Regions from separate parts of the Vreelandella janggokensis genome, predicted to be linked through region 2. Evidence: predicted binding sites of a transcription regulator. Region 2 holds the regulator's gene; each other region holds the start of a gene.
The links. The regulator PhoB, encoded in region 2, activates phosphate uptake and scavenging genes when phosphate is short. The targets are predictions, from matches to a motif close to TGTCATANNNNTGTCANA.
Positions count from the first base shown of each region.

Region 1: QC816_RS08635 (PhoX family protein) is a predicted target of PhoB. The motif match lies at 5,564-5,581, and genes of this name have one in related genera.
Region 3: QC816_RS13590 (PstS family phosphate ABC transporter substrate-binding protein) is a predicted target of PhoB. The motif match lies at 4,156-4,173, and genes of this name have one in related genera.
Region 4: QC816_RS15070 (inorganic diphosphatase) is a predicted target of PhoB. The motif match lies at 1,885-1,902, and genes of this name have one in related genera.

Region 1 is NZ_JARWAJ010000002.1:401,114-408,803, reverse strand. It holds gene QC816_RS08655 (M15 family metallopeptidase) at 1-756, shown strand, start outside; gene QC816_RS08650 (SDR family NAD(P)-dependent oxidoreductase) at 996-1,757, shown strand; gene QC816_RS08645 (GGDEF domain-containing protein) at 1,754-2,683, opposite strand; gene QC816_RS08640 (hypothetical protein) at 3,025-3,210, opposite strand; gene QC816_RS08635 (PhoX family protein) at 3,364-5,499, opposite strand; gene QC816_RS08630 (YbaN family protein) at 5,695-6,069, shown strand; gene QC816_RS08625 (DUF6482 family protein) at 6,209-6,550, shown strand; gene mgtE (magnesium transporter) at 6,621-7,690, shown strand, end outside.
Region 2 is NZ_JARWAJ010000002.1:124,642-132,331, reverse strand. It holds gene cysZ (sulfate transporter CysZ) at 1-185, shown strand, start outside; gene phoR (phosphate regulon sensor histidine kinase PhoR) at 706-2,028, opposite strand; gene phoB (phosphate regulon transcriptional regulator PhoB) at 2,031-2,720, opposite strand; gene ubiA (4-hydroxybenzoate octaprenyltransferase) at 2,799-3,707, opposite strand; gene QC816_RS07330 (chorismate--pyruvate lyase family protein) at 3,743-4,240, opposite strand; gene QC816_RS07325 (NAD(P)/FAD-dependent oxidoreductase) at 4,397-5,566, shown strand; gene QC816_RS07320 (HU family DNA-binding protein) at 5,636-5,947, shown strand; gene QC816_RS07315 (hypothetical protein) at 5,947-6,303, shown strand; gene yccS (YccS family putative transporter) at 6,506-7,690, shown strand, end outside.
Region 3 is NZ_JARWAJ010000004.1:366,937-374,626, forward strand. It holds gene QC816_RS13565 (MlaA family lipoprotein) at 1-308, shown strand, start outside; gene QC816_RS13570 (PP2C family protein-serine/threonine phosphatase) at 317-1,507, shown strand; gene QC816_RS13575 (STAS domain-containing protein) at 1,497-2,012, shown strand; gene QC816_RS13580 (multidrug effflux MFS transporter) at 2,170-3,363, shown strand; gene QC816_RS13585 (TSUP family transporter) at 3,360-4,094, shown strand; gene QC816_RS13590 (PstS family phosphate ABC transporter substrate-binding protein) at 4,235-5,245, shown strand; gene pstC (phosphate ABC transporter permease subunit PstC) at 5,418-6,668, shown strand; gene pstA (phosphate ABC transporter permease PstA) at 6,687-7,690, shown strand, end outside.
Region 4 is NZ_JARWAJ010000006.1:10,029-17,718, forward strand. It holds gene dgoD (galactonate dehydratase) at 1-927, opposite strand, end outside; gene QC816_RS15065 (FadR/GntR family transcriptional regulator) at 961-1,680, opposite strand; gene QC816_RS15070 (inorganic diphosphatase) at 1,940-2,686, shown strand; gene QC816_RS15075 (carbohydrate kinase family protein) at 2,788-3,747, opposite strand; gene QC816_RS15080 (aldo/keto reductase) at 3,792-4,661, opposite strand; gene glk (glucokinase) at 4,684-5,649, opposite strand; gene edd (phosphogluconate dehydratase) at 5,649-7,538, opposite strand.

The sequences.
Region 1 (7,690 bases), 280 kb from region 2:
TTGAACACACTCTTGAAGGCCTTGCCGCCTGTACCCAGTTACCCAGCACCGTGCTGGGAACAGCTGCGCCGCGTCCCGATTGACGATAACAGTGAACGTTTAATGCCGATGAGCCTTGCGCCCGCACCGATCAGCGTTTTTCCCGCCTATGCTCGGCTTGGCATCCCAGGCGCGGTACCGGAGTGTTTCGTTCGAGAGGGGGTTTATCGGGCACTACTCGCTGCAGCACGCAGCTTGCCCGACGGCATCGGTTTAATCGTACTGGATGGATGGCGTCCATGGCGGGTGCAGCAGTATCTGTTTGATACCCTGCACGAAGCCATCCACCACCACCAACCCGACCTCAGTGAAGCCGAGTTGCTGGAACGTACCAGGGAGTTTGTCTCGGTACCCAGCCGTGACCCGCTCGCCCCCAGCCCACACCTGACGGGCGGAGCTGTCGACGTCACGCTGTGCGATGCCGATGGCTTGCCGCTGGATATGGGCACCCTGTTTGACGAGGCATTACCGGCCTCTCATAGCGACTATTTCGAGCATCTGGAATCGCTGACCCCTCAGCAACATAAGGCGCGGGATCACCGCCGTCTGCTATATCACATCATGAGCGAGCATGGCTTCACCAACCTGCCCAGCGAGTGGTGGCACTTCGATTATGGCGATCAATTATGGGCCTACTATGGGCAACATGATAATGCGCTTTACGGGGCTGCCGAGTTGGATACCATCGAGAACCGCTGGCGCAGACAGCTAGGGTAACTGTCTAACCTCGCCACTAGCGACTCGTTTTTCCAAGCCTCAACCCCTCATCGAGAACACATTGATATCCGCTAATAGATACCCGCCTGGCGATACGTTCCCGCTATTCTATAGCGTTTGAGATAGCATGCGCGCAGGACAGCCAATGTCACAGACGACCAAATGAACTGGCTCTAAGCGCGTCGCTTCGAGCATTATAGGATGACGTCAATTTTGATTTGATTCGAAGGAGAAGCATCATGCCAAGCGTATTGATTACCGGGGCAACCTCAGGGTTTGGTAAAGCCGCCGCACGGCGATTTGCCAAGGCAGGTTGGTCGCTGATTCTGACGGGGCGCCGTGAGGAGCGACTGGCTGAACTGGAAAGTGAACTGGCACCTCACGTCACCGTACTGACGATCCCTCTGGACGTGCGCGATAGTGACGCGGTTTCACAAGCGCTAAGCCAACTCCCCGATACGCTGCTGCCACTCACTTGCCTGATTAATAATGCCGGGTTGGCACTTGCGCCCGAACCCGCACAAAAAGTGGCGCTGGAAGACTGGCACACCATGATCGACACCAACATCACGGGACTGGTCAACGTGACGCACGCCGCCATGCCTCACCTGTTAGCTACCGGCAAGGGTGCCAGCATCCTCAACCTGGGATCGGTGGCGGGACAGTGGCCATATCCAGGCGGACATGTCTACGGGGCCTCGAAAGCCTTTGTTCAACAGTTCAGTTACAACCTGCGCTGCGACCTGCAGGGTACTGGGGTCCGCGTGACCGATCTGGCTCCCGGCATGGCCGAAACCGAGTTCACGCTGGTTCGCACCAAAGGCAATCAGGCGGCTTCCGATGCGCTTTATAAAGGCACCACGCCCCTGCAGGCCGAAGACATTGCCGAACAGCTTTATTACCTGGCCACTCTACCGCCACACATCAATATCAATCGGCTTGAAATCATGCCGGTGCGCCAGGCATGGGCGCCGTTTGCGATTGATCGCGATCCTGCTTAGGCAAACCTCGTCGATGTCACTAACTCGATAGGTGAGACTTGATCACGCCCTTTCTCTTTAGCGACATAAAGGGCGTCATCCACTCGCTTCATGATACTTTTGACCGCTTCTTGAGGCTGTGCCTCAACCACACCAAAGCTGGCGGTGATGGGGCCTGATGTGGGTAAACTCGCAGTGTTAATCACGCACCGTATCTTATCGGCGAGAAGCACCGCGTGTTCCAGGGGTGTTTCGGGTGCCAGAAGCATGAACTCCTCGCCACCCCACCTTGCGCAGTAGTCTACTTGACGTAAATTGCCTTTCAGCAAATTGGCTATTTCGACCAATACCTGATCGCCTACATCGTGGCCGTAGCGATCATTGATATCTTTAAAGTAATCGATATCCAGCATGATCAAAGAGAGGGGGCGTGCGTAGCGATCCTGACGGCTGAGTTCGCTTTTCAACATCGTATCGAATTGCGATCTGTTAACAAGCCCTGTCAGCATATCGGTGGTGGCAAGCCGCTTCAGTTGAGCCTCATTTTCCACCTGATCGGTCACATCACGCTGTGTAAGCACCAGCGTGATGGCATCGTGCTGATGGGCTCCCATTGCCGTGATGCGCCACTCGATGTGTCGGCACGACCCATCATGCCGGCGTGAGACCTCACGCCCACCGATACCCTCGAAGGCGTGCTCGACACTGGTGTTCAGCACATCGTGCAGTTGGGCAAGAATTTGCTGATTGGCCGCTTCTTGCTCAACCACGTTGGGGGTGGCGCCCACCCACTCCTCCCGGGCCCCACCCCATAAGCGCTGATAGTCGGTATTGATGTCCATGACTTGGGCACTGCGCGAGTCCCTGGTCATGTTGAAGATAGCCACCGCATGGCCAGTCGCCTCACCACCCTCTTCAGGTCCTGGTCGCGCATAGTGCTGATACATACTATTTACTCATCCTTGAGCTTGTATTGCTCAACATGCGTAGCGGCACTGACCCACGTTGAAAGGTTCACTCGGTGTGGCCTCCGTGCTATTGAAAACAGTGGAGACATTAAAATCACTTTATTTACACTGACGATATAATCATTTACCAGCTGTTAACATAACCTGGGTTATCCAGCGCCAAATGCAGAGATATATTGCGCTAATTTTTGGATAGCCCTATAAAAAATTTACAAAGCACTTACTCAGCGTAGGAGAAATCGGTTAATTCTGCCTGCTTTGCGCCAGCGCATTTCTCAACGTGCCCACTAAAATAATGACCGTTTATTAACCATTCGGGCTCACCCCTCCCGAAACGCCTCGATCACCCGTTCGGCCAACACCTCGCTGGCGTCACCACTGCCTGGGCGCTTCACAAGTGACACTTGATAATCACCAAGTGGGGGCAACGATTCGTTGTGGAGGCGCTTGAGCGGCGGGCGGATCAAGCTTTTAGGGAAAGCCGTCACGGCTAAATCGGCCAGCATGGCGGCTTTCTGACCAGCACAGAGGTCTTCAGGCGTTATAAGCTCGACAAGAGAAATATCGTGTACAGTAAACCCAGCATCAAAAAGAGCGTCGAACCTTGATAGGTTCGAAGCTCTTGGTAAGACCCGCTAGCAACTTTTGAAATTTTGCTTTTAAACGCCTACCGGCCCACCATCGCGCTTTTGAATCACCACGGTTGATGCCCGAGGGCGTACCTGGCCGCTGGCGGCAACGGTGGCATCTTGGGTCAACGCGCTACCATCGGCCGGCCAGTTACCGGGATGCTGAATATTGATGAACAGCGCGGTTTTATCCGGCGTCGCAAAAATACCAGTGACTTCGCAGCCATTCGGCCCCACCGCAAAGCGCTTGAGCTGTTGCTGGTTGCTGTTGTTGATCACCGGTCCGGTACCCTGAATATCATCCAGCCCATTGGGAACCACGGCAAGCAACTGATCGTTGGTGTACTCGGTTACCCCCTCATAACCGTTATCAGTCTGAATCCAAAGAATGCCCTGCCCGTCGTCGCGCTCGTCGAACCAGAGCCCATCGGGACTGGCGAACTGGTTCATTTCGGTCAAGCCCGAATGGTTATCTGTATCGTCAGCGGCGGCGCCAAATACAAACACTTCCCAGGTAAAGGCGTTGGGCAAGCGGCTTTCACGCCAGCGAATAATATGCCCCGCTTCATTATTGGCACGAGGATTGGCGGCATTGGTGGGCGCTAAGTCATAACCAACGCCTACCTGTTCCAAGCGCTCACCGCTGTTGGTATAGGTTGGCTGTGTATCTTCAGCGATGCGCTGTGAGTTATTGGTCAGGGTGAGATACACCTCGCCCGAGGCGGGATCAACAGACGCCCACTCAGGGCGATCCATTGGCGTGGCGCCCAATAAATCCGCTGCATCGCAGGTATTGATGATGATACCTGCCGCATCGTCGTCGGCTAGACCAAGCGCCGCTGCCAGCGTTCGGCCGTCCTGTGTTTGCGCATCAGGTGTCAGCGGCAGCCACTCACCACTGCCGTCGGCGTGAAAGCGGGCCACGTAGAGAGTGCCGTTATCCAAATATTTATGACCGATGGCGAGGCGGTCATACGCTTCGCCGGGGCGGTTGGCATCGGCGGGATCCCAGGCGGCATCGGAGACGTACTTGTATACGTACTCGTTACGGGCATCATGGCCGGAGTAATAGACCACTGGCTGACCGGCTTCCAGCTTGCCCAACCAGCACCCTTCATGGCGGAAACGCCCAAGTGCCGTGCGCTTGATCGCGAGGGCATCGCTGTAGGGGTCGACTTCCACCTGATAACCGAACGTGCGTGCTTCATTGCGGTAATCATCTTCAGCATTTTCGCCGCGCGGCGTAATATCGAAGCGAGCGAACTCGTCGTCCTGCTCAGAGACATCACCTGCTGAGGTATCCCAGCCATAGCGGCTCTTATCGGTGGGAATACCAATCCGCGCATCGTCCTGGAAGCGCTCGCCGCGGTTCACAAAGATATCGGGCCAGTTCTCTTCGCAGGCAATATAGGTGCCCCAGGGCGTTACGCCGTTACCGCAGTTATTGTTCGTGCCGCGTGTTTGCATGCCTGTCGGTGAGAACTGCGTCTTGACATAGTCACTGCCCGCCACTGGACCAGCCAAATCCATCACCGTTGCGCTCGTCAAACGGCGGTTATAGCGCGACCCCGGCACATGTGCCCAGTGGCCGTTGGCATCTTTTTCAATCTCAACCATGGTGACGCCATGAGCATTGATTTCAGTGCGCGACTCATCCGCAGGCCGTTGCCCCTCATCCGCATTGGTGGGTCCGCCTTGAGGCGCCCATAGCGCTGCCTGGTCGATATATTCGTTGTTGAGTGCCAGCACAAAACGACGCGAAGCATTGTTGGCATCCAGGGCAAAACCGGCCATACCATCGTGATGCATTCCCACACTAGAGGCTTGGCGCTCGGCAGTCATCGGCTGGTCGGGCTGCCAGCTGTCGCCAGCACTTAACGGCGTCCCCCAGGGCACTAAGACTTGGGCCACGTAACCTTCCGGCACCACCACGGCATCGGTCAGCGACCCATGAACCGCCTCAAATGCCAGCGTCAGGGGCTTTTTTTGCGCGCCGTTTGAGGCAAGCGCTTGAGCAGTACCGCCAAAGCTAAGCATCGAGGCAGCCGCCATGCTCAAACCACCGCGCATTACATCGCGACGGGATACGTGGCGTGCCAATACTTCGGCAAAAGGTTGGTTGCCACTGTGGTTAAACAGACGATGATCTTCGATCTCTTTACTCATTCTGGTCTCCCCCCTGATCGTTTTTAAACCAACGATTGAACGTTAGGAGACACTAGAGAAGCTGAATGACAAGACGATGACGGCGTGGCTGCATTTATATGAAAGTTGCTGGAGTGGCAAAGCAGTGACATAAGTCCATACTTATTTAACAATCAGCACGATGACTTTATTGAAGCGTGCCTACCGGGAGCAAGAATGAGATTGATCCGCCTCATGTGGATCGTGCTGGCAGGGTTGAGTTTTAGTATCGGTGTCCTCGGCATTTTTCTGCCCCTGCTGCCTACCACCGTCTTTATGCTAATGGCGGTTTACTGCGCCTCCAAAGGCTCACCGCGCTTTGAGGCCTGGATCCGCTCTCGCCACTATGTCGGACCGCTGCTGGTAACCTGGGAGCAGGAGCGGGCCATCTCAAGGCGGGGTAAATTGGCGGCCGTTAGCACGATCGCGTTGAGCGCGCTGATTACCGGCTGGTCACTCGGCCCCGGTTGGAGTCGCTGGGGGGTAATAGCGCTACTGGCGCTGATTGCCCTTTGGCTGGCTACCCGACCAGAGCCTTCTTCCTCACCTTAAAACCGCCTAAATTACCACCTTATGGGTCGACACCACCTGGCGCAGCCCCATGAACGAGCGGATCTGGCGGTTACTGCTGTACAAATAAAGTACAGTCTTTAGTCTTGGCATATCGGATATTCACACATGAGGATACGCCATGCCTTCTACCCTTCCCGCTCACGTCACCCTTGAAGACCTTGCGCAATGGCCTACACCGCTGCCCGATGTAGAAGTTCACGGACTTGATATGGGCTGGTATATCGTTCGCTTGCATCGGGACAACGCTGTCAGTTTGCTCACCGATGAGAATGGCGAAACGCAACGTTTTACCGGCACGCAATGGATTGGCCGTGCCTTGGCGCCGCTGGGTTTCACCCACGGCACGCTGACCTGGGCCGACGCCGCCGATGAAATGATCGGCACCGATGTACCCCCTGTGTCTGCTCAGCAGCGCATGGCCCATGGTGTTCGCGTAGCTTTTAACCAGACCTGTCTATAAAATTGATAGAGCGCCATCAAGAGCTTTCAAGTAGCTGTGTTGACGATCAATTTGCCTAAGGATGGACGCTATGCGCGATGATGAAAAATATACCAATACCGAAGAGCAGTTGCTTTATCTTCAAAAAAGCCTGGATGAAGAAGATAGCACCGCTCTGGAAGCGCTATTTGCCGAGCTGGACATCCTGGCCATTGCGCGCACCCTTGAATCTTTTCCCGCTAAAACCCGCGATCGGCTTTGGGAGTACATCCCTGGCGAACTCATCGGCGAGGTATTGGCAGAAGTCGATGAAGACATCCGTGCTGACTATATCGAAGATTTATCGGCAAGCGATGTTGAGCAGATCGTCAAGGGCCTGGATGCCCAGGAAGTGGCTGAAGTACTGGACGTTGCTGACGAAGCCATCAAGACCAGCGTTTATGCCAGCCTGGACCAGGAAATTCGCGCCCAGGTCGAAAACCTGCATGCCTATGAAGATGATGTGGTGGGGCGATACATGGACCCCGAGACGGTCAATGTAAAGCAGGGTGTCTCGTTAGAAGCCGTGCAACGCTATATACGCATCCACCAGCTGCTCGACGATGAATCCCAGCAGATCATGATCACGGATAAAGATAAGCGATTGCTCGGCACACTGACGCTGATTGATTTGATCAAACAACCACAAAGTGCCGTGGTTGATGATTATATGGATGATTTTTTTACCCTGAATGATCAAATGAAAGTCAGTGATGCAGCGGCGTTATTGCGCTCCAAAGAGCTGCCCTTTGTGCCCGTGTGCGATAGCGATGGATTGCTGGTTGGGCAGTTGAACTCCGCCGATGTATTAGAAATCACCCAAGATGACGCTGATATGACCCTGAAGCACATGTCAGGCGTCAGTGACGAAGAAGAAGTATTCACCCCCATCATGCGCAGTGCTAAAAGCCGCGGCATTTGGCTGGGTATTAACCTGTTGACCGCTTTTTTAGCCGCTTTTGTGATCGGTCAGTTCGAAGCAGTGCTCGATCAAATCGTGGCATTAGCCATCCTGATGCCTGTCGTTGCCAGCATGGGCGGCATTGCCGGTAGCCAAACCCTGACGGTCGTGATCCGCGGCCTCGCGTTGGGCCAACTTGCCGGTAACAACAAACAGTGGCT
Region 2 (7,690 bases):
TTCGCGATATGCGTGGCCGCCTATCGGCTCGCTGGTGGCAAAGCTTAAGCTACGGCGGCTTGGTCACGCTGTTGACGTGGATTCCGCTGGCCAATCTGTTCCTGATCCCGGGCGCTGTGGCAGGTGCCGTACTGATGTGGGATTACCATTATCGCCATGTTCAGTCGGTGACCCAGCGCTCTTGAGGTGTACGCAAGGCCAGTATATGGAGGCTGGAAGAAGGGAAAGCTGACGTTGTTGAAAGGCTAACAAAAACAAGACCCTGCCTTGGCAGGGTCTTCGACAGTGATCATTTTAGGCGGTGGTACTTATCAGCTTCCAATCCTTTTGCGGGACTCCAACCGTGGACGTTACCCTGACTGACAGTGTGACCGCCTTCTAGACTCATCCAATGAATCTCTAATCATCCCTGCTAATGCAGGACATCCTTGCCCTGCATTGGGCTACTGTCTAAGCGTAGTTACTTTTCTTCACTTCGTAAAGAAAAGTATCAACAGTTCTTTGCATCTTACAATGCCAGAGACTGTCTTGCCTATAGAGAAGCACCCTCTATGCCAGCTATTCGTTATTTCACTTATTATATATCAATAACAATGAGTTAAATAACATTAACGATGCCGCTTGATCGCCAGGAGGTGTCATTTGGATACGCTGGATATGTGTCGCAATGGCACATGTGACGCCGTTACTCAGCGACACAGCCAGCTATGTAACCGAAGAGACACTACGCGGGGGCGTGGAAGGCGTGCTAAGGCGGGCCGCCGGGAAGACACAGCGGAAACGGGCACCTTCACCCGGATGCGAGTCGATTTGCAACTGAGCATCGTGGCGCAACAGCACATGCTTAACAATCGCAAGGCCCAGCCCGGTGCCCCCGGTAGCGGTACTGCGGCCTTTATCGACGCGATAAAACCGTTCGGTGAGGCGGGGAATATGCACAGGGTCTATCCCTTCACCATCGTCACACACTTCGATACAGGCACCTTGGCCAAACGCTTTCCAGCGCAGCGTAATCTCGCTGCCAGCAGACGTATAGCGCACCGCATTGAAAGCCAGATTAGAAATGGCACTGCGGATTTCCTGCTCGCTGCCCACCAACTGCGTGGGGTAGTCGCCTTCAATGGTGAGCGTGTGCTGATGCTCGGAAAGCGCCAGCGCATCGGCCCCGACACTGTTTAGCAGGGACGTCACGTCCATTGGCTGATGATCCTGTCCGCCCTGATCAATTTCCAATCGCGACAGCAGCAACAGGTCGTTGACCAGATTTTGCATGCGCTGTGTCTGAGCCTGCATCTGCCCAATGCTGCGCCCCAATCGGGGTGGAAGCTGATCAGCCATCTCGCCATAGGTTTCGAGATAGCCCGATAACACGGTTAACGGTGTGCGCAGCTCATGGGAGACGTTGGCAACGAAGTCGCGGCGCATCTGCTCTAGCTGATGCAAGCGCGTAATATCGCGCGCCATGACCAGGCGCTCGTCGTCACCATAAAGGGTAATCTGGTACTGCAAAATGCGACGCTCATCGATCGGCGACGTGAGCGTCAACGGCTCACTGTAGTCACGGGCATTGAAATAGCTGATAAAACGCGGATCGCGAAGCAGATTGGTAATATGTTGTCCGCGGTCGTGAGCGGTTTGTAGCCCCAGCATATTGCTGGCAGCGCTGTTCCACCACTCCAGGTCGCCGTGACGGTCGAGCATCACCACGCTATCGCGCATGGCTTCCGAGGACTCTTGAATGCGGGAAAGCGTCGAGCGGAGACGGCCCTGGGTAATCCGTTGGCTTTTCTGATATCGGTACAAACGATCAAACAATTCGCCCCAAAGTCCTCCTGCGGCCGGCGGTTCATCCTGCGGGCGTTGCGTCAGCCAGCGGTAAGCGGCGCGCAATTGCCGCAAGTGGTAGACCAGACACATCGCGAAGCCACCGGCCAACCCCAGGCCCGGCAGACCAAGTAGCCATCCCAGGCAGATGCCGAGTGCCGCCCAACCTAGCAAACGCCAAAGCTCACGGCTCCACAAACGCACGGTTAAGCTCGAGCGGAGAAGCGGTAGCCCGTACCGCGTACCGTTTGGATCAAGTTCTGATGTCCGTCGCCCAGGGCTTTGCGTAGCCGACGAATATGAACATCCACGGTGCGCTCTTCCACGTAAACATTACCGCCCCACACCTGGTCGAGTAACTGGCTACGTGTGTAGGCCCTTTCCTGATGGGTCATGAAGAATTGCAACAGCCGGTATTCGGTCGGCCCCATATCCAGCGCTTTACCGTAGGCACTTACCCGGTGGCCCACCGGATCAAGCAGCAACCCATTAATTTCGATGGGATCTTCCACGCCACGTGGGGTCGCACGACGCAGCACGGCCTTGAGGCGTGCCACGAGTTCACGGGGCGAAAACGGCTTGGTGATATAATCGTCGGCCCCCGCTTCAAGCCCCTGTATCTTATTGTCTTCTTCACCCTTGGCGGTGAGCATGATGATCGGCAGTTCGGCGGTGGTTTCCTCGCGCTTGAGGCGCCGAGCCAACTCGATGCCGCTGGTACCGGGCATCATCCAGTCGAGCAATAGCAGGTCAGGCTGATGATCAACGACCATGGCGTGGGCATCCTGAGCGTTGTCCGCTTCAAGAACACGGTAGTCGGCCATTTCCAGCGCCACCGCGATCATCTCGCGAATGGATGCTTCATCATCGACGATCAAGACGGTCTTGGCGGTCATTCCAGAGCCTCACGGTGTCCGATAGAAAGTAATCCAGTGACAGGTACATGACGATCACACCATGACTTGATGACAATTCTATGACATTGACAGAGATTCGCCAGCCGTTGGCCACCAACTCAGCGCAATACCGGCAAACACCAGCAGGCCCGACCAGTGATTATTCAGAAACGCCTGAAAACAGGCATCCCGCTCACGGTGACGGATCAAGCGCTGCTGGTGAATAAACGTCGCCGCCATCCCCGCCAGGCCGAGCCAGAAAAAACCGCCCAGCCCGAGGCGCGCGCCCACCCAGGCCAGCAATGCCAGCGTGGCCAGCTGAAGCAGCCCGATCACCAGCCGGTCGGAATTACCCAGCAACACGGCCGTCGATTTAATGCCAATCTTGATATCGTCATCACGATCAACCATGGCGTACTGGGTATCATAAGCAACTGTCCACAGCACATTGGCAAAGAACAGCAGCCATGCCTCTACCGGCACATGGCCAAGGACCGCACCGAACGCCATCGGAATCGCCCAGGAAAACGCCGCCCCTAGCACTACCTGGGGAAAATGCGTGTAGCGCTTCATGAACGGGTAGATAAACGCCAATACCACGCCACCCACCGACAGCAACACGGTAAACCAATTGGTCAACAGCACCAGCATGAAGGCCGCCGTCACCAGCCCGATAAACAGCAGCTGGGCCTCGGTTTCACTGATCCGCCCGGTTGCCAGCGGGCGCTGTCGGGTACGTTTGACGTGGCCATCGACGTGACGATCGGCATAATCATTGACCACGCAGCCCGCTGCGCGCATGACGTATACCCCGGCGATAAAGATGAGCAGTACGTTGCGCCCGGGTACCCCTTCGCCGGCGACCCATAAGGCCCACAACGTTGGCCACATCAGCAGCCAGGTACCGATCGGCCGATCCAGACGCATCAGCTGTATAAAATCCGCCAGCCGACTCAACCCGGTTGGCCGTAATAAAGAACGATCCATGCTTACCTCACCCATCCAAGAGACGCAGCGTTAGCCTAGCGCGAAGGCAGCGCAAGATCATCCGCCATGGTCGATAAAAAGTATTCCTGTACCAGCAGCGATAACCCGCCGTGCTTACAGCCGTGCTGAAATACCGAGCGGCGCCCCCACAGGCTGCTGGCATCGCCAGGGAAGGTAAAACCAGGCGCATGACGCGTGGCGTACAGCGGGCCACGCACCAGGTCCGGCTGGCGAAACAGCCAGCTGCCCAATGAACGCTCACCCAGGTTTTCCAGACACTGGCCTCTGAGCGCCTTGAGGGGAGCCACCGAACGCGCCACTACCCATGGTGTTTCATCCACACACAGGGCGACCTCCCGGCGCCACGCATAGCGCCGGGCGGCCATACCCAGCGCCAGGGCCTCATGCGGCTGTGGAAAGCCAACCCCCTGGCGTAACAGACGCACGCGGAAAGGCCGCTCGCCCCCTGCGGACACAATACGCGCCGTGAGTGAGTCCGTGGAGGCAACCCATTGCCACCACGGCGCGCTCATCGCCGGACGCAGCGCTCTAATGGGACGCCAACATGGCAAGTCAGGGGCAGTTTCAACACAGTGACGCGACACCAGAGCCTCCAGGCAATTAAACGATCACCTAGTGTAACATGTGGGCTTTACAGGCTTTTGTCCCACTGACCACTGGATACCCGGATGCCCTCATCACACGCTGAGCTCGTTATCGTTGGCACTGGCATGGCGGGCGTTGGTCTTGCCCGTGCGCTGCGCCGCAAAGGCGATACGCGCACCCTGCACTTGATCAGCGCCGATAGCGGCGACGATTATACCAAACCACTGCTGTCTACCGGCTTCGCCAAACGCCTCCCGCCCGAAAAGCTCGCACAGCGCAACGCCGCGGCGCTTGCCGAATCACTTGACGCTCGAGTGATCACCCACACCCCTGTCCGCCAGATTGACGTGGCTAACCGCTCGCTGCGGCTGGAAGATGACCAAGCGCTTGGCTACGACCGCCTGGTGTTAGCCACCGGCGCCGAACCAAGGGTGCCCATGGCGATACCCGATTCCGTCAAAGCGCATTGCTTTACCGTCAACGATCTTGACGACTATCGCCGTTTTCATCGTGCGCTGGGGACAGCGCCTGCTCGCGTGGCGGTGATCGGCGCAGGCCTCGTCGGCTGCGAGTTTGCCAATGATCTGCACGCGGGCGGTCATGACGTCACCGTTATTGCCCCCGATGCCACACCGCTTTCCCGCTTGCTGCCTGGCCCCCTGGGCCGAGCACTCGGCAAGGCGTTTGTTGACGCAGGCATCCACCTTGCCCTGGGCAGAACCATCAAGACCATGGCCCTTAATGATGACCCCGGCGTGACGCTGACGCTGGATAACGACGACACGTTCAACGTCGATGTCATCTTGATGGCGACGGGGTTGACCCCGCGTACCGCTCTGGCTGAGACAGCAGGGCTCACGGTTTCCGCCAGCGGTATCCTGGTGAACCGGCAACTGCGCACCTCTCACCCGGATATCGATGCGCTGGGCGACGTTGCCTGCGTCGACGGCATCAACGCCATGTACGTTCAGCCCCTGCAAGCCAGCGCCCAGGCGCTCGCCGCCACCCTGGTCGGCACACCCACACAGGTCAGCTTCGGGGCCTGGCCGGTGATCGTCAAAACGCCCCTGCTACCGGTGGTTGCCTACCCACCGGTCGAGGCCCCTGAACGTTGGCGGATCGAAGGCGAAGGCGTTGATATGACGGCAATCGCTGAAGATAAAGACAGACGTTTGATTGGTTTTGCATTGACAGGCAACTGCGTGAGAAGGAAAGTGGAGCTTTCCAGAGCAGCCCCTACGCTGCTAGGCTGAATTCCGCGGCGCTCGCGGCTTGGCTGAAACGACGGCCGCGCCTACAGTGTCCTTACCAACAACACGACAGTGTATCTTGCACGATCATTAAACAAAGGGAGTTTCCTTATGCGTAAACCTGAACTTGCAGCCGCCATTGCGGAAAATGCTGATCTGTCCAAAGATAAAGCGGGCCAAGTCCTCAACGTCATTCTTGATGAAATTACCAACAGCGTGTCCAAAGGCGAAGACGTTGCCCTGATCGGTTTTGGCACCTTTACCGTCCGCGAACGCGCTGCGCGTACCGGCAAAAACCCACAGACCGGTGCGCCGCTGCAGATTCCGGCCAGCAAAAATGTCGCCTTCAAGCCGGGTAAAGCGCTCAAGGACGCTGTTTCCTGATGAAGCTCAAACTGACGCTGTGGCTATTGGGCTTCTTGCTCAAACGTGCCCTGCGCCGCAAGCCGCGCTTTCGCGAACAGCTGGAACGCATGCGCGGCCTGGACTGGGGCATTGCCACAGAAGATTTGAGTACTGCCCGTTACTACCGGATGACGCCAACCAGCGTTACCAGTGGTAAAGGGTTGCCGGTCGACCTGGACCTTGAACTGCGCTTTCGCGACGACGAGGCCGCTTTACGCATCCTCAAGAAGCCCACGCAGCAAGCCTTCCTCGACGGCATGATCAACGGCGAGGTCCGCCTGGTAGGCGACTCTGCCGATATGAACAAGCTACAGAAACTGCTCAAGCATTTGTAGTTTGCGGCCCCGACAGCACTGCTAGCGCTCGAGGGGCCAGTCACGTCACCCTGTCCGGATACCGCCGGTGACTCGCCCACCCCGCTGCTAGGTTACCCCCTCGCCGGTCACTGATAGATCAGCGTTGCAGACAGGCGCTACCCAAACCCTCTATACTATGGTCTCGACTAAAGTCTAATAAAAGCGACCACCAAGAGACCCTATGCCCATTGCATTACCGCTGCGCCGCCTCTGGACGCTGGATAAGTTCGCCTACAGCGTGCGCGTGTTTATCGCCTTCAGCGGTGCGCTACTGCTCAGCGCGCTGCTGGGCGATGTCGCCTTGGTCATCCCGCTGTTTCTGGGCATTATCGCCTGCGCACTGTCGGAAACCGACGACAGCTGGGAGGGCCGTTTCCAGGCCCTGCTGGTCACACTTGCCTGCTTTGCCTCGGCGTCGTTCATCGTGCAGTGGCTGTTCCCGTGGCCGTGGCTGTTTGCCCTGGGGCTGGCGATTTCGACGTTTACCCTGATCATGCTCGGGGCCATTGGCCAACGCTACGCCACCATCGCCTCGGGTACGCTGATTCTGTCGATCTATTCGATGATCAACATTGAACAGCATGGCGGGGTGGATGAAGACGTCGCCTACCGCCAGCTTCTGCTCCTGGCGGGTGCTGCCTGGTACGGCGTCATTTCGGTCATCTGGTGCGCGCTTTTTTCGCGCCAGCCGGTCAAGCAGAGCATGGCGAGGGTATACAAGGCACTGGGCGAATTTCTGATCTTGAAGTCGGCCTTGTTCGAGCCGGTCCGGGGTGTGGATGTCGAAGCCCGCCGCGTGGCGCTGGCACGCCAGAACGGTAAGGTCGTTACCGCGCTTAATCAGGCCAAGGAGATGATCTTTCGCCGCCTGGAAGGCCAGCGGGGTGACCAGAAGCTCAACCGGTATCTACGCATCTACTTTATCGCCCAGGATATCCACGAACGGGCAAGCTCAACCCACTACCCGTATAGCGCCCTGACCGATGCGTTCTTTCACCATGACGTGCTGTTTCGCTGCCAGCGGCTGCTCGATCAACAGGGTCGTGCCTGCCGTCAGTTAGCCAAGTCGCTGCTACTCAACCGCCCGTTCGGCCACGAACAGAGCGAACAGGCACTGGCCGACTTGCGCGCCTCGATCGATAACCTGGGCGACCAAGGGAAACCCGAGTGGCAACCGCTTATGCGCCCGCTCAACGCCCTGGCGGATAACCTGACCACCCTGGAAGCGCAGATTGCCAGCGCCCACAACCCGGACACCGGCAGCGAACGCCGTGACAGCGCGCTTTACGACCGCTCACCCTCTAGCCTGCTGGAAGCCTGGAGACGAGTGCGGCTCAACTTTACCCTGGGCTCGCCCACCTTTCGC
Region 3 (7,690 bases), on a different contig from region 2:
ATCTGGTGCTGCCGCTGCTCGGGCCCAGCACGCTGCGTGACACATCCGGATTGCCTGCCGATATGGCAGCCTACCCGGTCACTTACGTTGATGATGACGCGGTGCGAGCGGGCCTGACGGCACTGAATATCGTTGATACACGAGCCGGTCTGTTGGATCAGGAAGAATTGATCCAGGGCGATCGCTACCGGTTTATTCGGGACGCCTACCTCCAGCGTCGTCAATTTGAAATTAGCGATGGCGAACTCGGGGATGATCCGTTTTCTGCCGATGACTTTGAATTTGATGATGCCGACTTCGCCGACTGAGGCTTGCCATGGCGCATAAGCAGCTGATTGCGGTGATCGATGAACCCGGTTCAGAGCGCGATGCGCTTGCCGAGGCGATTACCTGCGATGGTATGTGGGTATATGCAGCGGACAATATTGCGCATCTACCGGACGAAACCGCTCTGATTGTGGCCCATGCCCGGGCGGTTCCCCGTCAGCAGTGGTCGCAGTTGACCCATCAACTGCCCACGCTGGTAGTGAGCGACTCGCGCCAGGATGCCGACTTGATCAAAGCGGTGGACGTTGGGCTGGTCGACTACATTGTCCACCCATTGAGACACGCTGAACTCCTTCGGCGCATGATCCGCAAGGCGATCGAACTGGACGTGCTTGAAAAAGCCCGTGCCAGGGATCACGAGCGATTGGCCGAGCTGAACGAAAGTCTGGAAACCCATCTGGCATTGCTGCGTATGGACCAGCAGAGCGGGGGGCATATTCAACGTCGCCTGCTACCGCCGCGCCCCAAGGTCATCAACGGTGTTTATTATGACTACTGGTTCGCGCCATCGCTTTATTTGTCCGGGGATTTTCTCGACTACCAGCGCTACAATTCGCGCTACAGTGCCTTTTACTTTGCTGATGTATCAGGTCATGGGGCGTCCTCGGCATTTGTCACGGTATTGTTAAAGTATCTCTGCAATCGCTGGCTAGGGGAGTGGGATGGTATTGAGCCAGACAAACTGCCCAGTCAATGGCTGGCGGCGATGAATCGAGAGTTACAGGGTACTGATATTGGTAAGCACGCCACATTATTTGTTGGCGTTATTGACCATGAGGCGCATACTCTTCACTATTCGCTCGGAGCACAGCTGCCGATGCCCCTATTGGTTTCGGGTGATCAACTGACGCGGTTGCCAGGTGAAGGGATGCCGGTAGGGCTGTTTCCTGATGTAGATTACCCCGTTCTCAGTTGTGAACTGCCGGAGGATTTTCGGCTATGGCTGTGCTCGGATGGCGTATTGGAGTGCTTGCCGGGTGATTCGCTCGACACGCGGCTCAGGGAGCTTGAGCAACTCGTAAGCGTGAGTACCACGCTTGAACAGCTTTGTGATCGACTGACCAACAACAACGCGCTATTAAGCAAACAGCGTGCTGGTGATGAGGACAGCCCTGATCGTGATGCTTTGCCCGACGACCTGACAATCATGATGGTGAGCGGATTTGGTCATGCTGACTGAAGAAGGTCGCATAAAAGCGGCGTTCGACTCTGGTGTTTTTGTTTTAAAATTGTGTGGCGATGTACGCTTGACACTGTGTGCCACCCTGGATACTCAGGCTCAGCGCTTGGCTGAGACGCCAGGGTTGAGCGCTGTAATGATCGATCTGCGTGAAGCGACAAACGTTGACTCCACGGCGCTTGGTTTTCTTGCCAAGGTGTCCATGGCGGTGAAAGGGCGCCTGGAACAGCCCCCGACGATCATCGTGGATAATCAGGACGTTCGCCAAATGCTTGATGTCATGGGGTTTGCGCGTTTTTTCACCTTGATGGAAGCCCCCCTTCAGCCTACGGCTGGCTTGAATAGTGCGTTAGAAGAATTGCCTGAAGTCCCGGCAGATGAGGAAGGCCTGCGTGAGAGGATTCTGGAAGCTCACCGTATTCTTATGCGCATGAACGAGCACAACCGCGAACAGTTTCAGCCGTTGGTGGAAATGCTCGAATCCCAAGAGACGCCCCACCACTGACGAGTCCGCACGCTGGCCTCAGACCCTTTTTCCCCCTCAATTATCATCTCCTTGACGGCCTTCGAGTGATCATGGCCGACAATGCAGCCTAAAAGGCATATAATTAGCGGCCTACCTTTATGCTGCAAGGGTGACTGCGGCCACCCTAAGGAGAGACATGGAACTCAATCCCCGGCGCGTCGCTATTCTGGTAGCCGCCAACACGGCGCTGGCTCCCTTTGCCATTGATGCCTATTTACCGGCAATGGCGGCCATTGCCGATACCATCAATGCGAGTATTCATCGTACCGAGCTTTCGATTAGCGTCTTCCTGTTCGGCTTTGCGCTGGGGCAACTGTGTTTCGGGCCCATGTCTGACCGGCTAGGTCGTAAGCCGGTGCTGATGAGCGGCCTGGTCGTGTTTCTGTGCGCAAGCTTGATGATTATGACCGCCGACACCCTTACCTCTCTGCTTGTTTGGCGGTTTGTACAGGCCTTGGGTGGCGGGGCCTGCGTCGTCAACTCGGCGGCGATTGTGCGCGACTGTTTCAGTGGTCGTGAAGCCGCCAGAGTGATGTCGACCATGGCCATGATCATGATGCTCGCGCCTCTGGTAGCCCCGGCGGTCGGCAGCCTGCTGCTGCACATGGCGGACTGGTGGCTGATCTTTGTGTTTCTCGCTGTGTATGCGGGGTTTCTTCTCTGGCTGTTGGGAACAAGGCTGCCCGAAACCCGGGATATGTCGTTGCCTGCAGCCTCGCCGCGCCAGGTGATTCGCAACTATGCCAGTGTGCTGCGCCATCGCGAGGGGATGGGGTATATCTGCGCCGTTGCCGCCTCGTTCGCTGGCCTGTTTGCCTTTGTGACAGCGTCGCCGTTTCTATATCTGGACTATTTTTCGTTGAGCCCGGGGGTGTATCCGTTCGTGTTTGGCGTCAACGTGGTCATGATCGCCGGTTCGAACCGAGTCAATATCTATCTATTGCGTAAACGCACACCCCAGCAAAATTTACGCTTGGGGCTGGCGGTTCAACTGGTCGCTGCAATGGGCTTGGTGGCTGCCACAGCGCTCAATATTGCTTCATTGGCCGTTGTCGTACCGCTGGTAATGCTATTTACCGGCATGATTGGCCTTATTACACCCAATGCCATTTCCTCGTTGCTGGATCATTTCGGCCACATCAGTGCCACCGCCACTGCCTTGTTAGGTGGTATTCAATTTAGCTGTGGTGCCCTGGCAGGCGCCATGGTGGGTCTCTTTGAAGTCGAACACCTATGGCCGATGGTTCTGACCATGCTGGCGGCTGCCCTGTTGGGCAACGTCGGTGTGCGCTTGCTGACGCCAGCGGCAACGGATGTGCGCTCGGGATGATCGAGGACGTTGTGACGTGGTTGGATATGTCGCCGAACACCTGGACGGGGTGTGCGCTGACCCTCGCGTTAGGCGCCTTTGTACAACGCGCCACTGGTTTTGGCTTGGCGGTTATTGGGGCGCCGCTGTTGTTGATGATAGAGCCGCGCCTGGTACCCGTGGTGTTGGTGCTTTTCGGGTTCACCGTGTCGCTAATAATGGTACGCCACTACCTGCACGAGGTACGCCTGGGGGCACTGGCCATGGCACTGGTGGGACGCTTGCCGGGCAATGCGTTGGGGCTTTGGCTGCTTATCGCAGCGCCAATGGTGGTATTGGAAAAGTTGATTGCTGCCATCGTTCTGTTTGCGGTATTTGTCACGATATGCCGCGTGCGGGTGCCGGTCAATCGCGTGTCGTTATTTGGTGCGGGGGTATTCTCGGGGATTTTTGGCACTGTCGCTGCCATCGGCGGGCCGCCAATGGTCCTGCTAATGCATGGATTTGCCCCAGACCGACTGCGCGGCAACCTCGCGGCTTTCTTTATCATCACCTCGATGCTGACGCTCGCTACACTGGCGTTGGCAGGGCAGGTGGGTTTATGGCATTTGGGCGTGGCGGCAACGTTATTGCCCGCTGTACTGCTGGGGAATGCGCTCGCCGACAGGGTGGCGCATCGCATTGATCGGCAATGGCTTCAGGCGGCGTCGCTTGCGCTATGTACCCTGGCAGCCGTGGGGCTTTTGTTGTAATAAATGATGGCGTTGCGAGCCGTGATGAAAAATTTTAAAAAAATTATGTTGTGACATTGCTTGTCATGAAGCTGTCATCGAAGCGATGCAAAGTGTGCCTTGCGAAGGCAATATCCCTAACAGCTTCAGGAGTAATTCGCATGAACCGTATTCTCAAAACTACCGTGCTCGCGGCAGCTGTAATGAGCGTGGCAGGTGTTGCTCAGGCTCGTGATCAAATAAACATTGTCGGCTCTAGCACTGTGTATCCGTTTGCCAGCTATGTGACCGAGGAATTTGGCGCGACAACCAACTACCCGACGCCGGTCATCGAGTCTACCGGTTCAGGCGGCGGTTTGCGTCTGTTTTGTAACGGTGTTGGCGATGGCACCCCGGATATCACCAACGCATCGCGCCGCATGAAGCCGTCTGAGTTCGAGCGCTGTGCAGAGAACGGCGTGACCGATATTACCGAAGCCAAGATCGGCTCGGATGGTATCGTGCTTGGTCAGTCTAACGAAAACGATGTCGTGCCACTCACCCTTGAACACATCTTCATGGCTGTGGCCGCGCAGGTGCCCCAGGATGGCCAACTGGTTGAAAACCCCTACACCAACTGGAGCGAAATCGACGCTTCGCTGCCGGATCGCGAAATCTCCATCTACGGACCGCCCACCACGTCCGGTACCCGTGATGCTTTCGAAGAGCTGGTGATGGAAACCGCCTCCGAAGGTATGGATGCCTACGAAGAAGCCTACACTGACATCCGTTCTGACGGTGTCTACATCGACGCCGGTGAGAACGATAACCTGATCGTTCAGCGTCTCCAGGAAGACACCGGTGCCTTCGGTATCTTCGGCTATTCCTTCCTGGAAGAGAACACCAACACGCTGAATGCGGCAACAATCAACGGTGTTGAGCCGGAGCCCGAAGCCATCAGTTCTGGTGACTATCCGGTTGCCCGTTCACTGTGGTTCTACGTCAAGAACCAGCACGCTGACGAAGTGCCGCCCATGTACGAATACGTTGACATGTTCATGTCAGAACAGATGATTGGCGGCGACGGTTACCTCCGTGATCTCGGCTTGATCGTGCTGCCGGAAAGTGAGCGTGAAGAATGGCGCCAGCAAGTGGCAGACCGCGCTCAGTTGGAACTCTCTGACCTGCAATAACAGAGTGTTTAATTGAGAATGTGGCATCGGCCGGCAGCATAAGCTGTCGGCCTTTTATTTTGCGATTGATGTTGCGAGATCGGCTTTCGATTCGTTGACTGTCATATTGCTGTAATGTTTTTACCTCAAGATATTTCAAAATCGATTTCATCAGTAACGCGAGAGAGATTAGATGCAAACCAACCAGCTAGTTTTACTCTTTTGCACCGTGATCTTGCTGCTGGGACTTGCGGCCTTTTTTGCAGGTCGCACCAAGGCCTCGCGGGTTCGCAGCGGGGGAGGCAAGATGTTTGCCCAACCCGACCAGTATGCGTGGTTTGCCGTGCTCTCCACCGCAGGCCCCGCCATAGTCGTGGGGGCGGTGGGCGCCTTTATCATGCTTCTGCTGGGGGCGGATATACCCACCTTCTATCTTCTTGCCGCAAGCCTGGTGGTATCTGCCGCCGGTCTGGTGGTGGGGTTGGCGCAAGTGCGTGCTGATTTTCACGCCCGCCAGGCAATCGAAAAGGTGATACGACTGGCACTGGCGTCAGCGGCCCTGATCTCGATTTTTACGACCTTTGGCATCCTGATCTCGATCATCTCCGAGGCCATTCGCTTTTTCCAGATGCACAGTTTCTGGGAGTTCATCACCGGCACGACCTGGAGCCCGGGTGACAGCTTCCTGGCGGCTGCCGGTCGCGGCGACGGCGGTGGCGCCCAGTTCGGTTCGGTGCCGCTTTTCGCCGGTACCTTCATGATTACCGCCGTCGCCATGCTGGTGGCGGTACCGGTTGGCTTGCTCTCGGCGGTTTACATGTCCGAATATGCCCCCAGCAAGGTTCGTACCATCGCCAAGCCTGTGCTTGAGGTTCTGGCAGGTATTCCCACCGTGGTTTACGGTTTCTTCGCGGCAATCACTGTAGCACCCATCATCGTCGATGTTGCCGGTTTTTTGGGCCTAGAAGCTTCTTATAACAACGCGCTGGCACCGGGCATCGTCATGGGCATCATGATCATTCCGTTTATCTCATCGCTGTCGGATGACGTGATCAATTCGGTGCCCGATACCATGCGTCAGGGGTCGCTCGCGCTGGGCATGACCAAGGGCGAAACCATTCGCGACGTGGTGATACCAGCAGCGTTACCGGGGATTATTTCAGCGTCGCTTCTGGGTGTTTCACGGGCAATGGGGGAAACCATGATTGTGGTCATGGCGGCGGGTATGCGTCCCAACTTGACGGCCAACCCATTGGAAGACATGACCACCGTGACGGTGCGCATCGTGGCTGCACTGACCGGGGATCAGGAGTTTGAAAGCGCTGAAACCCTGTCTGCCTTTGCGCTTGGTCTGGTGCTGTTTGCCGTCACGCTGACGCTTAACCTGGTCTCGGTGCTGATGATCCGCCGCTTCCGTGAAAAATATCGCGTGAATAACCTGTAACGCCGAGGAACTGATTCGATGAGCCAAACTTTTGATGACATCAGCCAGCAGCTCAAGCGGCGTCACCGCAAGTCGAGCCGCTTAAAGTGGATCTCCATGGGCGCACTCGGTCTGGCAGGTCTGTTTTTGCTGCTGTTTTTCGCCGACATGCTCAATAAGGGTTTACCCGCCTTCCAACAGGCGTATGTTAATACGGAAATAAACTATACAGAGGAAGCGGCCTCCGATGCGCGGCAAGCAATTCCTGATGACCTGGTGCCCCTGGTCAGCCGCACCGAGATCCGTAGCATCCCACTGCAAATGCGTAATAACGAGGACCTTTTAGGGACGTCCGAGCAAAAATGGCTGTTGGCGAACAGTGAGGTAGACCAATACCTCAAGGGCAATCGTAATAGCCTGAGCGAAGAGGAACGTGCGGCCATTGATGAACGGGTTGAGTCAGGGCAGGTCGAGCTGGGATTTAACCACACCTTCTTTACAGAGGGTGACTCCAAATCCTCTGAGAGCGCCGGTATATTGGCAGCCGTCGTAGGCACCATCATGACCATGATCGTTACCTTGGCGATCTCCTTTCCGATTGGCGTGATGACGGCGGTGTATCTGGAAGAGTTCGCGCCGGATAACCGGATTACCCAGGCGATTGAAATCAATATCAACAACCTGGCGGCGATTCCCTCGATCCTGTTTGGTTTGTTGGGCCTGGCGATTTTTATCAACTTTTTTGGTGTGCCGCGCTCATCGCCGCTGGCCGGTGGTATGACACTGGCGTTGATGACCCTGCCGGTGATCATTATCTCGACGCGTGCGGCGCTGCGTAGCGTACCGGATTCGATTCGGCATGCGGCGTTTGGCGTGGGCTGTTCGCGTTGGCAGGTGGTGCGCGATCACGTATTGCCACTGGCAATGCCGGGTATCATGACCGGTTCGATTATTGGTCTGGCGCAAGCCATGGGGGAGACGGCCCCGTTGATCATCGTTGGGATGGTAGCGTTTATCCCAGATATGAGCGCCTCCTTTACTGA
Region 4 (7,690 bases), on a different contig from region 2:
TTGAATAAAGGCATTGTGGCTGACAGCGTCCAACTGTAGCGACGCGGCCAGGGTCAGGGGACCAAGCGGGCAGTGGGGCGCCAGGGCGACATCGTAGGCGGACGCCAAGGCGGCGATTTTAAGCCCCTCGCTGATGCCACCGCAGTGGGAGATATCCGGCTGAATAATGTCGATCATGCCGTCTTTAAGCAGGTCGCGGAATTCAAAGCGGGTATGCAGCCGTTCGCCGGTGGCGAGCGGGTACCCAAGGCCACCGGCAATGTCTTTCAGGCAGGGCAAGTGCTCGGGGGCAACCGGCTCCTCGACGAACATCGGGTGGTAGGGCTCCAGCTCGCGCAGCAGTGCTTTGGCCATGGGGCGGTGCACACGGCCATGAAAATCGATACCAATGCCCACATCCGGGCCGACCGCATTGCGCGCTTCGGCCACCCGGGCGACCGCTTCGTCTACCTTGCGGTGTGAGTCGACGATTTGCAGCTCGGGTGTGCCGTTCATCTTGAAGGCGGTAAAGCCCTTGTCAGCCAGTGCCTTGGCGCCTGCACCCACGTCGCTAGGACGGTCGCCGCCGGTCCAGGCGTACATGCGCATTTTATCGCGCACCGCGCCGCCCAGTAGCTGGTGCACGGGCACACCCAGATCGCGCCCTTTAAGATCCCACAGCGCCTGGTCGATACCCGCAATGGCGCTCATCAAGATTGGCCCGCCGCGGTAAAACCCGGCGCGATACAGCGTGTTCCACAGGTGTTCGATACGGTGCGGGTCCTGGCCAACCAGGTAGTCGGAAAGCTCATGAACGGCAGCCTCGACAGTCGCCGCGCGGCCTTCGATGACCGGCTCGCCCCAGCCGTAGCAGCCTTCGTCGGTTTCGATCTTGAGAAACAGCCAGCGCGGGGGGACTTGCCAGGTTTTCAGTCGGGTAATTTTCATAGGGTCAGATCCTAGTCAGTGGTCGATGGCCGGTTAATTGACGATGCCCAGGTCGATCGCTGTGCGGCGAAGCACTTCCCGCGCGGCGAAAGACGCCGCCTCGGCATCCCGGCGCACAATGGCTTCAAGAACGCGGCGATGCCGTGACAGGCTGTCGTCGAAGGTGTCGGTTCGGTGCTGAGAGCCATGTACCAGGGCCATGATCGAAGGGCGCAACAGGTGTCCCATTTGCCGCCACACCAAATTGTGGCTGGCCTGGTAGGTGGCATCGTGAAACATGACGTCGTACTCGGCGTGCTGGGCGCGAGCGGCGGCTGACTGGGCAGTTTTCTGCATGCCTTCAAAGGCGGCTTCCAGCCGGGCGATATCGTCCGCATCGGCCGCTTCGGCGGCAAGGCCCGCCACGACGGGCTCGGCCGAAAAGCGAAACGCATAGATGGCGCGCGTGAGCTGCGGGTCGAGGTCGGTAAGCCCCGTCATCCATTCGCTCATCAGCGGATCCAGCAGGTGCCAGTCGCTCATTACGCGGACTTGCGTGCCACGCCCGGCGGTACGGTCTAAAAGACCAGCGGAGGTCAAGCGGGCCAGCGCATTACGCACCTGATTACGGCTCACATCGAAGTGCGTGCCGATGTCCATTTCCTTGGGGAAGATGTCACCCGGCTGCCAGTGGCCTGCCAGCAGGGCTTGGGCGAGTAAACGGGCTAATTGTTCAGCGCCGCCCTGGTGGGCCGGTAGAGCGTCCAGCGGCATCAGTGATCTCTTATCTTTTATTGGATGTAGTCTATTCTAGTAAATGTCTGACATTTAAACAAGTCGTGCCATGGGCGTCTCTAGCGGCCGATGAAGACGTCTCCAATCAAAAAAGCCCACACCAGCTTGCAACAGATGTGGGTCAATAATGGTTAGCCAGTCAAAGAAGTACCGTGGTTTAGCATTCAATTTTGGAAAGTAATCTGTCATTACCCCGTCATCTCTCCTCGATAACGTATCTGAAAAACCAATGGAGAACATGATGCGGAAAAAACTATTACTTACGAGCGTAGCGTGCATGGCGGTTTTAGCATCCTTTGCTCAGGCTCAGGCTCAGGCTCAGGCTCAGGCTCAGGCTCAGGCTCAGGCGCTAGGCGGATTGGCGTTTTCTGACACCACGCCCATTGCCCAAAACATGACCGCAACAGATGAGTTCACTATCGTGGGTGAAGAAGACTTGATGGCGATGAATGCCATCAATGCAGAGGGTTCGGTAAGAGCCATCGTTGAAATACCCGCGGGCACATCGGCGAAATGGGAAGTCAGTAAAGATGATCCCAAAGCGGTTTACTGGGAGTATAAAGACGGTGAACCGCGCGTCGTGAATTACCTAGGCTACCCCGGTAATTATGGCGCTATTCCAGGCACTGCTTTGCCAAAAGAGTTGGGGGGTGATGGTGACCCACTGGATGTGATTGTGCTGGGCCAAGCCGTTCCACGAGGTGAAATTGTCGACGTGAACGTTATTGGTGTTCTTAAAATGCTGGATGACGGAGAGCAAGACGACAAGCTCATTGCCGTTCTCGCTCAGGATTCACCTTTTGCAAATATTGAAAACATGACACAGTTGGACCGCGAGTATCCAGGTGTCAGTCAGATCATTGATTTGTGGTTTGCCAATTACAAAGGGCCTGACGGTGGTATGGAAGGGCTAGGGTTTGAAGATGCGGAATCGGCTAGATCGGTGTTAGAAGCCGCTGCGGAAAACTTTACAGCCACGCAATAACGACCACATCCCAGTCATCGGGAGTTGTGGCTTTCAGCTTATCATTGCGACTGCCTCACTCACATCGGTGACCGTCCAGCGGTCACCGAACTATATAGCTATTAACTGTTGCGCAACGTTTCGATATCGGTGTGGGTGGGCAGCGCTGAGTAGGCGCCGGGACGCGTGACGGCGTGAGCGCCACAGCGGCAGGCGAGGTCCACCGCGCGGGAGAGGAAGTCAATATCCTGGTGCCAGCCTTCCTCGATACCGTGCTGTGACAACTCGGCCAGCAGGCCGCCGATGAACGCATCGCCACCGGCGGTGGTGTCCACGGCGTCAACCCTGGGGGGCGCGATGGTCTGATCGAGACCCGCGCCCTTGAGGGCGACGCTATTGGGACCGTCGGTTACCAGCATGACTTTCACGCCCGCGGCAAGGCGCTCTGCTATCCAGGCGTCTTGGGGGTGATCGCCGCGCAGGTAATCAAGTTCGTCGAGCGATACCTTGACCAGCTCGGCGCTATCCAGCAGTTGCGTCACCAATCCCATATCCGCTTCGCCTTCTGGCCAGAGGTTGTGGCGCAGGTTGGCATCAACGCTAACCAGGCAACCTGTGCGTTTCGCCATGGTCGCCATGGCCAGCGTCACGTCGGCGATTTCCGGGTCGGTCAGGCTATTGCTGCACAGGTGAAGAATCGCGGGGTTCTCGAAAACGCCCTGGGGGAGGTGTTCAAGACGATAGAGCAGGTCGGCGGCAGGTGGGCGGTAAAAGTCAAAGGTACGCTCACCGTCGCTGTCCCGGGAAACAAATGCCAGCGCCGTACGTGCTTCTTGGGTGAGCACCACGCCCTGGGTGTCCACGCCGTGGTGCTGTAACTCACGGATGATGAAATGCCCAAAGGTATCGTCACCCACCATGCCCAGAAACTGGCTGGGGGCGCCCAGCCTTGCGCAGGCAACCGCCACATTGGCGGGGGCGCCGCCAGCGTAAGGCGTGAAGGTTTCGGGGCCGGATGCGTCACCCAGGCGGCTAGACAGCATGTCGACGAGGGCTTCGCCAAAGGCAATTATCGGCGTCATCATGGGGTCCTTGTGATTATTGGTCAGATGGAGAGGAGATACACCTACGCGACGCAGTGGCCGCGAGCAGCTTCGAGCAATGCGTACCAATCTTCTCTGGGCAGCGTGTCGGGGCCTTTGAGCATATCGGCAATGCGATCGGATTTCACGCTACCGACCACTGGCACTGGTCGATGGGGCAGGCTACGCAGCCAGGTAAGCGCCAGAGCGCCTGGGGTGCTGGTGTGTTCCTCGGCGAGCCGCCCAAGCGTGTGATTGACTTCACCTTGCAGTAGCTTGCCGCCCGCGAGCGGCGACCAGGCCATCGGTGCGTGGCCGTCGGCACATAGGTCGTCGAAGCTGCCGTCGAATAGCGGCGTGCTATGGGCAATGGAGAGCTCGATTTGATTGGCGCGCAAAGGCTGGTGCATGGCGTTTTGTAATCTGCGCCACTGACTGGGCAGGTGGTTGGAAACGCCAGCAGCGCCAATTTTGCCTGCTTCGATGGCCTTGTCCAGGGCACGTCCGGTGGCCTCGGCATCCATTAACAGGTCGGGGCGGTGAATCAGAAAGTGATCGATACGCTCGACGCTCAAGCGGTCTAGCGCGTCGTCGATCGCCCGGTTTAGGTAGGCCGGGCTGGCGTTATAGTGCTTCACCTTGCCGTCCCCCGGGGTCGGGTTATCGTTGGCGATACTGGCTTTCGTTACCACGTGAAGCTGTTTGGCAAGCGCGGGGCGCGCGCGCAGTGCCTGGCCAAACAGCGTCTCGCCAGCACCGTTGCCGTAGATGTCAGCGTGGTCAAACCAATGCAGGCCCTGCTCGAGTCGTGCCTCTATCCAGTCAGCCAGGTGGTTGGCCTGATGCATCTCGGTGGTTTCGTGGAGACGCATCATGCCAAGGACAAAGGGCACGTCGAAGGTTGGCGCGGGCATAGGGAGGTTCCTGTTGGTGGGCTTAAAACACTTCTTCGTTGTGCAACGCCTCAGCGGCACCCAGCAACCCTGTCCAGGGATGGGTGACCACCCAAACGGGGATGTCGGCGTTATAGGCGTCCATGCGACCCTTGTTGACAAAGGCCTCGCGCAGTTGGCTTGTCGGCAGCCAGTCAAGAAGGCGTGGCAAGATTCCGCCGCATAGGTAAACGCCACCTCTGGCGCCCATGGTCAGCGTGGCATCGCCACATACATCGCCGAGGATTTTCAGGAACCGTAACAGCGTGGCGGTGGCGATCGAGTCGCCCTCGTTGGCTGCCTGGGTCACCTCCGCGGGGGAGGTGCAGCGGGGTGCCTGATCGTCGAGCGCGCAGTGGGCCTGATAGAGCTCGAGTAAGCCTTGGCCACACAGAATGCGCTCGACGCTAACACGTTGGTGGCGCTGTAAAAACACGTCAAGCAGCGCGCGCTCGGTGGCATCGGTGGGCGCGAAGGTGACGTGGCCACCCTCGGTAGGCAGCGGTATCCAGGCATGCTGGCCGGGGAAGACACCGGCTACGCCAAGCCCCGTGCCGGGGCCAATCACTAGGCGGGTGGAATGTGCCTGGCCGTCACCGGCCTGAACCGCGACGAGGTCATCGGCCGTCACGTGGGGCACGCCCAGGGCCTGAGCAGTAAAATCGTTGATAACCTTGAATAGCGACAGGTTCAGCGTTTCGCGAACCTCGCGCTTCATGAAGTCCCAGTGGTTGTTGGTCATCTTCACCCGCTCAGCGTGAACCGGGCAGGCAAACGCCAGGCATGCCTCGCGAGGGGCGTTGTCACCGGTCGCCCCCACTCGGGTCAGGTAGTCCTGAATCGCCTCAATAACGCCTGGGTAGTCGGCGCAGGGGAGATTGATAATATCGTGCGGGGTGATGTCGCCTGGCGTCACCAGCGCCAGGCGTGCATTGGTCCCGCCGATATCGCCGATCAAGGCTGGTCGCATCAGGCGTCCTCTTCGAAGATCTGACCTTGCTGGCGGGCGAGATCGTCGGCTTCGAAGCCGCCAAAGACACCTGCGCCTTCCTCGCCGCGCATGGCCAAGTGGCGGAAGCCTGAAAACAACTCGCGACCCAGGCCAACGTGGTAGTGGTCAAGATTGCCGATGGCCAGTTCACGCTGCCCCCAGGTGACAGGGTCTACCTTGGCGTCGAGCGTGCCGGCGTTGGCATCCAGGCGGACGATGTCGCCATCGCGGAGTTTCGCCAGCGGGCCGCCGTCCAGGGCCTCCGGGCTCATGTGAATGGAAGCCGGTACTTTGCCCGATGCGCCCGACATGCGCCCGTCAGTCACCAGCGCCACTTTATAGCCACGATCCTGTAGCACACCCAGGAACGGCGTCAGTTTGTGCAGTTCCGGCATGCCGTTGGCTTTGGGGCCCTGGAAACGGACGACCACGATCACGTCGCGATCCAGGTCGCCGGATTCGAAGGCCGCTTTCATCTCGTTCTGATCTTCGAAGATCTTCACCGGCGCTTCCACCACGCGGTGCTCTTCGGTAACCGCCGAAACCTTGATCACGCCCCGGCCCAGGTTGCCTTTCATCACCGTCAGGCCGCCGGTGGGCGCAAAGGGCGATGAAACCGGGCGTACAACGTCTTCGTCGAGGCTTTTTTCAGGACCTTCGTGCCAGACGACCTTGCCGTCTTCCAGGAAGGGCTCCTGGGTGTAGGCGGTCAGGTCGGTACCGAACACGGTGGGAATATCGCCATGGAGCAGGCCAGCGCCCAGCAGCTCGCGGAACAGGTAGCTCATGCCGCCTGCTGCCTGGAAGTGGTTGATGTCTGCCTGGCCGTTGGGATACACCTTCATCAGGCTGGGCGTGACCGCGGAAAGGTCGGTGAAATCGTCCCAGTTCAGGGTAATGCCTGCCGCTGCTGCCATGGCGATCAGGTGCATGGTATGGTTCGTGGAACCGCCGGAGGCGAGTAGCCCGACGACGGCATTGACGATAGCACGCTCGTCGATCTGCTTATAGAACGGGCGGTAGTCACCGCCAGGCTCGGTGTTGCGGATCGCCTGCTCGGTCGCGTAGCGGGTCAGGGCTTCGCGCATTTCGGTGCCAGGGTTGACGAACGAAGTGCCCGGCAGGTGCAGGCCCATCACTTCCATCATCAACTGGTTGGAGTTGGCCGTGCCGTAGAAGGTGCAGGTGCCAGGGCTGTGATAAGACTCGGATTCCGCCTCCAGCAGCGCATCGCGGCCCACCTTGCCTTCGGCGTAAAGCTGGCGAATACGCGCTTTTTCCTTGTTGGGCAGGCCGCTGGGCATGGGGCCTGCCGGCACGAACATCGCGGGCAGGTGGCCGAAGCGTGCGGCACTGATAAACAGCCCGGGGATAATCTTGTCGCACACGCCCAGGTAAAGTGCCGCATCGAACATGTTATGGGAAAGGCCCACGGCGGCGGCCATGGCAATTACATCCCGTGAGAATAGCGACAGCTCCATCCCCGGCTGGCCCTGGGTCACGCCATCGCACATCGCCGGTACGCCACCGGCAAACTGGGCTGTGGACCCCATCGCGCTGGCTGCGGCTTTGATAGTGGCCGGGAAGGTTTCGAATGGCTGGTGGGCCGACAGCATGTCGTTGTAGGCCGAAATGATCCCCAGGTTGGCGCTATTCATCAGCTTGAGGGAATTTTTGTCCTGCGGGTTGCAGGCAGCAAAGCCGTGGGCCAGGTTACCACAGGAGAGCTCGCCGCGATGCACGCCGCGCTTGTGCTGATCGGCCATGCGGCGCTCATAGAGGGCGCGCCGTTCGGCAGAACGCTCACGTATGCGTTGGGTAACCTCGGCAACGGTGGGATTTAAAGGGGCGTGTGTTGAGCTCGGCATAATTACCTCTGCATGGTAGAGACGGTGAGTCAAACCTGTAGTTATTTTACATTTTTTGGTGGCGATAGGAGAGACTTTACGGCAATAAAATTGCTATTTGTAGTTTTATTACCCTAATTGATGACAACTATCGCTCTGAACAACCGGGGCTA